2 regions of the Halomonas sp. KX33721 genome follow, and region 1 is predicted to be linked to the other one. Evidence: predicted binding sites of a transcription regulator. Region 1 holds the regulator's gene; the other holds the start of a gene.
What was found. The regulator sigma-54, encoded in region 1, starts transcription at its own class of promoters, with help from an activator protein. The targets are predictions, from matches to a motif close to TGGCACNNNNNTTGCTNT.

Region 1 (4,037 bases):
GGTGCATACTCCGCAAACGGCAATGACTGACGTGTTGTCACCCCGTGCCACGCTGTTTGATAGCGAACAACGTGAGTGGCTCGCCACGGCGAACACTGGCACCCTCAATACTGAAACCCAAGCATTAACATTGGCAGGCTCCGCGCGACTACTAGCGCCTGAAGAGGGGTGGCAGCTTGATAGCGAACTATTAAACTACGACGGGACCACCCGGCATGCCTGGAGCGACACCCACGTAGTGTTGCAGCAGCCCCCTCAGCGTATGGAAGCCTCCCGAATGGATGTATGGCTGGATGACAGCCAAGTCCGTTTAACCAACAACGTGCGCGGCGTTCATCCGCCGGCCACCCGTTCCCCTTAGGAGTCGCGATGAATGCTCTAATCCGCACTGTACTTCTTGCCCTAGCCGTGCCGCTTGTCACAATTGCACTGCCTGTAGCGGCACAAAACCAAGCGCCTATTCATGTGGAGGCCGACCGGTTAGATCTTGACCAACGAGCAGGGACAGCCGTGTACACCGGTAACGTTGACATTCGCCAAGGCAATATGCAGCTACGCGGCGAGCGTGTCGAAATTCAGCGTAACAATGCTGGCGAGTTGTCTCGCGCCATCGCTACGGGCGAGCGTGCTTACTTGCGTAACCAAATTGAAGACCAAGAAACCCCTATAGAAGGCTGGGCGCGTCGGATTATTTATCACGTTTCCGAACGCCGGGTTGAGCTGATTGACCAAGCTGAGCTGACCCAGCAAGGAGATCACTTCCAAGGTGGACGTTTAGAGTACTTTATCGATCAAGAAGTAGTACAAGCACGCTCTGACGTTAGCGGCAGTGAAAATCAGCGTATTCGTATGACCCTTCAGCCCGAACAATAGGAAGTGGCCACGTGGCAGCATCAACATCCCCAGCCCCCACACCAGTAAAAACGCTCTACGCCCATCATTTAGCGAAGAGCTATAAGCGCCGCCGTGTGGTTAAAGATATTAATCTGGAAATCACTCAAGGTAGCGTGGTTGGGCTACTTGGCCCTAATGGTGCAGGTAAAACCACCTCGTTTTATATGATTGTGGGGTTGGTCAAATTGGATGCGGGCAAAGTAGGCATTGACGACCTTGACCTCACTCATGCTCCTATGCATGAACGCGCCATGGCAGGGATTGGTTATCTACCCCAGGAAGCTTCCATCTTCCGCAAGCTCTCCGTGGCTGACAACATTATGGCCATTTTAGAGACACGCAAAGAGCTTGATCGAAGCGCCCGGGAAGCACAACTTGAGTTACTACTTGAAGATTTTCACATCACTCATATACGCGACAACTTAGGCATGAGTCTTTCTGGGGGCGAACGCCGCCGTGTTGAAATCGCCCGCTCTTTGGCCACCGAACCGGCCTTTATCCTGCTGGATGAACCTTTTGCCGGGGTTGACCCGATTTCCGTTGGGGAAATTAAAGCTATCATTCGAGCGTTAAAGAAACGCCACATTGGTGTATTGATCACCGACCATAACGTTCGTGAAACGCTGGATATTTGTGATATTGCCTACATTGTTGGCGACGGTCACATCATTGCCAGTGGAAACGCCCAGGAAATCCTCAACAACCAGAAGGTTCGAGATGTCTATTTAGGCGCTGATTTCCGCCTTTAAACAGTGACCTGCAGAAGCATTTCTTTTAGTGGCATGCTTATTGCACTTGCACCAAGCCATAACTCACTCTAGGGTGGAGCTTTCTGATTAACGAGTGGTTCTCAGATGGTCATGAAAGCTTCTCTCCAATTGCGTATCGGCACACAGCTGACCATGACACCTCAGCTGCAGCAGGCTATCGCCCTGCTTCAGCTATCGACGCTGGACCTTCGTCAAGAAATTCAGCAAGCGCTAGATGCCAATCCCATGCTTGAGCAAGAAGATGAGTTTGGCGAGCAGGCTGTCAGTGAGCCTCAAGAGGCTGAGTGGTCCGAGAGCATCCCCAACGAACTCTCCGTCGACAGTGACTGGTCAGATACCTATCAAGACATAGGCAGCCTGGGTGGCAACAGTGAAGGCCCCGACTTCGAACGCCAAGCCGCTGGACAAAGCCTACATGGCCACCTGCTATGGCAACTGGCCATGACAGACTTTAGCCCGCGAGAATACGCCATCGCGGAAAGCCTGATTGATGCGCTGGATGCCAACGGCTATCTCACCCAGCCGCTTAATGACATTCGGGAAGGATTAAAAGCCCAAGGCCATGACAGCTTAAGCCAGCGGGAAGTGGAAAATACCCTGCTGCGCTTGCAGCAATTTGAGCCCACCGGCGTCTTTGCCCGAGACCTGCGTGAATGCCTGATGCTGCAACTCGCCTCACTACCTGAGGACACCCCTCTGCTAATGCCCGCCAAACGGCTGGTTCGCCAGTTTTTGGAAGCATTAGGCAAAGACGATATGCGGCTTCTCAAGCGCCGTTTAAGCCTTGATGACGAGCAGCTTGACGATGTCATCCGTTTAATTCGCAGCCTTGACCCACGCCCTGGGAGCACCTATGGCGTTACCGACGACAGCTACATCACCCCCGACCTAGTCGTTCGGCACGACAATGAAGGTTGGCATTTAGAGCTCAATCCAGAAGCACTACCACGCTTGCGTATACAGCCCGACTACGCCAGCTTGATCAAACGCGCAGACAAAAGCCAAGACAACCAGTTCCTCAAAGAGCACCTCCAAGAAGCCCGCTGGCTGATCAAAAGCTTATCGAGTCGCAATGACACGCTGCTACGAGTTGGGCGTGAAATTATTGCACGCCAAATTGGCTTTCTGGAGCATGGCGAAGAAGCAATGAAACCGCTGATTTTAGCGGATATTGCTGAAGCGGTAGAGATGCACGAATCCACCATATCTCGTGTGACCACGCAGAAATTTATTCACACGCCGCGGGGCGTTTTCGAGCTTAAGTACTTCTTCTCAAGCCAGGTAAGCGGCCAAGACGGCGGCGACAGCCACTCCAGCACAGCCATTCGCGCCCGCATCAAAAAGCTGATTCAGGATGAGCCCTCAGGAAAACCGCTCTCCGATAGCCGCTTGGTGACTCTGCTTGAAGAGGAGAGCATTAGCGTTGCACGGCGTACTGTCGCAAAATATCGGGAGTCAATGGGCATTCCCTCGTCAAGTGAGCGCCGCCGTTTACGCTAGTTAAGCGGTACGTATGAACAAACTCAACGCAAGGGCTTTGCAATAGCGTAAAAAGGGTTACAATCGAAGTACAGTCCGATGGATAAGGAGCACGTCAATGCAAGTAAACATCACTGGTCATCACGTTGAACTGACTGACGCCTTGCGCGACTACGTTAACGAAAAGCTGCAGCGCGTTGAACGCCACTACGACAACATTACCACGGTGCAAGTGACCTTATCTGTTGAGAAGGAGCGCCAGCAAGCAGCCTGCACACTGCACGCTGCCGGTGCAGACCTTCACGCCGAAGCGCTTGATAACGACATGTATGCCGCTATTGATGCGCTAGCAGACAAAATCGATCGTCAACTCGTTAAACATAAGGAAAAAGCACAAGCTCGCGCCCAGGGCGCTGGTGTGCGTTAACTCAATGACGTTGGAAACCATCCTCCCCCCGGAGCGCGTGCTTTATGACGTTCCCGGGGGCAGCAAAAAACGGGTGCTGGAGTTTTTCAGCACCTTTATCGCCCAAAATACACCCAGCCTAGATAGCCAAGAGGTGTTTAGCCGACTCATTGGCCGCGAGCGACTAGGCAGTACGGGGATAGGCAACGGGGTTGCCATCCCCCACGCTCGCAGTCCTCACTGTAGCGCACCCATTGCTGGCTTTTTAAAGCTTGCTGAGCCAGTAGACTTCGACGCCATTGATGGCGACCCGGTGGATCTTGTGTTTGTGCTGCTGGTACCAGAAGAGGCAGATGACACCCACCTAGCACTGCTTGGCCAAGTGGCTACTATTATGAACGACGCCCATACGCGTCAGCAGTTACGTAAAGCCGATAGTCAGCGCGAACTCTTAGCACTTATTACCGCCAAGATTCGCGAACAAGCCG
Region 2 (4,037 bases), on a different contig from region 1:
TCCTGGTCGATGATGGGCCCTTCATCGAGATCGGGGGTGACGTAGTGGGCCGTGGCGCCGATCAGCTTTACGCCGCGCTCATGGGCCTGATGATACGGCTTGGCACCCTTGAAGCCTGGCAGGAAAGAGTGGTGAATATTAATCGCGCGCCCGGCTAACTTTTGGCATAAATCATCCGACAGAATCTGCATATAACGTGCTAGCACGACCAATTCAGTTTGGGTCTCTTCGATAATGTCCATAATGGCCGCTTCCTGCTGCACCTTGGTCTCCTTGGTAACGGGCAGATAGACGAAGCGAATCCCCTCACGTTCGGCCATAGGACGAAGATCCAGGTGGTTTGAGACGATGGCGGTGATCTCCATGTCTAACTCACCTTTGCCGTGGCGGTACATCAAATCGCTTAGGCAATGATCAAATTTACTCACCATCAACAAGACCCGCATGGGTTGAGAGGTGCTGTGGATCTGCCAGTTCATGTCGAAGGTTTGCGCAATGCCGACAAAGTCGTTGTGCAGCGTAGCGATATTTGGCTTAACGCCTTTATTAAACCGAAACTTTGCGCGCAGGAATAAACGTCCCAGTTCTTCATCATCGTATTGGGCAAGCTCGCTGATATAACAGTTGTTTTCGCTAAGAAACGATGTCACGGCAGAGATGATGCCGGAGGTGGCCGGGCAGGAGACACGGATAATATAACTGCCATCATGATCTTTCATTTTTCTTCCTATATAAAGTGGTTTATTTATATATGGCTTTAAATTACTTTTTTATCCCCAAAAAAACCGAAATTAATGCTTATTTCATATAATAGCTTTATATTTCGGTTTCAGTGAGTGCTTGAGTGAGCGTTCATCAATGTACGTTGATTGCCATGTTCAGTCTTTGGCAACACGCTTGCGCTTTTCAGGATCGTCGAAAGGTAAACTGTGGCTGCTAGCCTTCGCTTGTAAGCTGCCGCGTACCTCTAATGGCGTGCCATGTTCTGCAAAGGGCACGTCAAGGCGTGCTAGTGCCATGGAACGCCCGCTAAGCCGGGAATACATGCCTTCGGTAACGATGCCCACCTGCTTATCATTCGCCCAAATGGTGTCACCAGCCTGAGCCGCTTGCGTAGAATCAATCAGTACACCAAAGATTTTGAAACGCTCCTTGCCCGCTAGCCTGAAGTGCTCGCCTGCGCCGCGAAATTGGGTCTTGTCCTTGGACACAGTGAAGTCCAAGCCCAATTCCCATAGGGTGTCGCCGGCAGGTTGGTCGGGGAAGGGGTATGTCTCGGAGTTATCGGCAGGATAAAACAGTAGGTTACTTTCTACTCGCAGCCAGTCGAGGGTTTCGAAACCACAGGGCACTATGCCCATGGAAGCCCCCTGTTCGAGTATTTCGTCCCAGACAGCGGGCGCGTCCTTAGCCTTGCAGAAAATTTCATAGCCGCGTTCGCCGGTATAGCCGGTGCGTGAAATCATCACGTCAAAGCCGAATAGGCGAGTCTGCAGGTGGTGGAAGTAGCGCAGTTCGCGGATACCCTCTACATGCTTTTCGAGAAAGTCGACGGCCAATGGGCCTTGGAGTGACAGGTCATGAATATCATCGTCAAAGATCAGGCTGACGTTCCGGCCCAGAGCTCCCTGGGTGAGCATTTCGTGGCCCAGCCCAGTACCGTGCACCACCAGGTAAGAATTCGGAGCTAAACAGTAAACAATACAGTCGTCAACGAACTTGCCCGCATCGTTGAGCATGGTGGCATATACGGACTTGCCGGGATAAAGCTTGGATATATCCCGCGTAGTGGCATGGTCTAAAAGCACCTTGGCATGGGGGCCAACGCAATGAATCTTTTTGAGCCCGGATACATCCATTAGTCCAGCTTTGGTGCGAATAGCTTCGTGATGGTCTGCGGTATCCAGCCCGGCGTAGCGAAACGCAGTGCCCATGCCGTTCCAGTCTTCCAGCGTCGCGCCGAGGGCATGGTGTCGCTCGGTGAGCGCTGAAGTGCGCCATAACGTCGTCATATCGGTACTCCTTACAAGTTCAAGTCATTGAGGGCCGTTTTCCCAGCAAGCGGTAGTGCTAATGCAGAAAGCAATTACGCTCACCTTGCTTTCTTTTAGGGAAATATTAATTCCTTTCAGTTAAGCAAAATGCTTGCCACAACCCGATGCCACGACGCAGAGGTGAATTCGCTAATTTTTTTTCATATAAAAAACAAATGCTTAAATTTTGAATTTTTTAAGCAAAAAATAACCGATATGGCGTTAATAATTTCATATGCGATTAAATTGTTTCTATTGGTGCGCTTTTAGGACGGCTTGCACCGTTGGGAAGCAGGAGAACATGGGGAAGCAGACAGACAGAGGCACGTAGAGCGCGCAGCGATAACCGCCAGATAAATATTTATATTCATATAAACAATAGCTTAGTCGTTATTAAGCCACTTTTTGAACAGTGGCGGAAAGATATTGGCATGTTAAGTGCTTTTCTTTTTGGGAAATATAGTTTCTTGAAAGGAATGATTGCGAGGGTAAAACATGTCTCCAGAAGCTGCTGTTGAATTCATCAAGGACAATAATGTCCGCTATCTACTGGCACAGTTCGTTGATATACACGGCGCTGCCAAGACCAAATCGGTGCCAGCTAACTGCTTGATGGATGTTGTCGAGAAGGGGGCGGGATTTGCTGGTTTCGCGGTCTCCGGTCTAGGTATGGAACCACACGGCCCCGATTTTATGGCCCGCGGCGATCTGGCTTCTCTGTCACTTGTGCCTTGGCAGCCGCACTACGCGCGCATGGCTTGCTGTGGCTACGTCAACGATGAGCCGCATCTCCTCGACAGCCGGGTCGTGCTGCTGCGTCAGTTACAGCGTTTAGGCGATAAAGGCTGGACGCTGAATACCGGTTTGGAGCCTGAGTTTTCACTGTTCAAGCGCGGATCCGCTGGCGAACTGTTGCCAGTGGATGTGAGCGATACCCTAGCCAAGCCGTGTTACGACTATAAAGGTCTGTCGCGCTCACGGGAGTTTCTTGAACGGCTAGTAGAAGCACTTCAGTCGGTGGATTTCGATGTGTACCAAATCGACCATGAAGACGCCAATGGCCAGTTCGAGATCAACTACACCTTTAGTGATGCGCTGACCTCCGCTGACCGTTTCACCTTTGTGCGTATGGCCGCCGGTGAGATTGCCAATGAGCTGGGAATGGTGTGCTCTTTTATGCCCAAGCCCCGTGCTGATCGGCCAGGCAACGGTATGCATTTCCATCTCTCGATTGCAGATCAATACGGCAATAATGTCTTTGGTGATGACAGCGACCCGCAGAATCTTGGCCTTTCCTCTACGGCTTATCACTTTCTTGGTGGGCTTCTGCACCATGCACCAGCGTTGTGCGCCTTTGCAGCACCCACCGTTAACTCTTATAAGCGCCTGGTCGCTGGTGGCTCCAACAGCGGTGCGACCTGGGCGCCTGTTTTCATTACCTATGGTGATAACAATCGCTCGGCGATGGTGCGTGTTCCCTATGGTCGGCTGGAGTTTCGGCTACCTGATGCTGGCTGTAATCCTTACTTGGTTCATGCCGCTCTGATTGCTGCCGGCCTGGATGGGATTGACCGTCAACTGGATCCCGGCAAGGCACAAAATATCAACTTATATGAACTGACACCCGACCAGTGCCGCGAACAAAACATCGGTATGTTACCCCAGTCACTCACTGAGGCGATTGACGCCTTGGAAGCAGACTCCGTGCTCCGCGAAGGGCTTGGGGAAGAAATTACCGATGAATTCATCAAAGTTAAGCGTGAAGAGTGGGCTGATTACAGCAGTCAGGTCAGCGATTGGGAAATTCAGCGCTACGCGGAATTCTTTTAATTCTCTATGTGGTTGTATGCACTGATGCACAGGTCTGATTTATACGTACTGATGAAAAGGCATTGATGCATAAGGCGAGGTAATACTATGTGTGGAATAGTCGGGCTTTATTTGAAAAACCCAGTGTTAGAGAGTCGGCTGGGTGAGTTGTTCGAGCCGATGCTCATCGCCATG

Region 2: a site for sigma-54 is predicted at 2,134-2,151, ahead of A3220_RS00110 (aminomethyltransferase family protein). Genes of this name have one in related genera too.

Annotation. Positions count from the first base shown of each region.
Region 1 covers NZ_LVIA01000012.1:24,234-28,270, reverse strand. Annotated here, with positions in the region: gene lptC (LPS export ABC transporter periplasmic protein LptC) at 1-361, shown strand, start outside; gene lptA (lipopolysaccharide transport periplasmic protein LptA) at 370-873, shown strand; gene lptB (LPS export ABC transporter ATP-binding protein) at 885-1,643, shown strand; gene A3220_RS04245 (RNA polymerase factor sigma-54) at 1,749-3,164, shown strand; gene raiA (ribosome-associated translation inhibitor RaiA) at 3,262-3,570, shown strand; gene ptsN (PTS IIA-like nitrogen regulatory protein PtsN) at 3,575-4,037, shown strand, end outside.
Region 2 covers NZ_LVIA01000001.1:24,638-28,674, forward strand. Annotated here, with positions in the region: gene purU (formyltetrahydrofolate deformylase) at 1-719, opposite strand, end outside; gene A3220_RS00110 (aminomethyltransferase family protein) at 879-2,012, opposite strand; gene glnT (type III glutamate--ammonia ligase) at 2,529-3,863, shown strand; gene A3220_RS00120 (glutamine amidotransferase family protein) at 3,951-4,037, shown strand, end outside.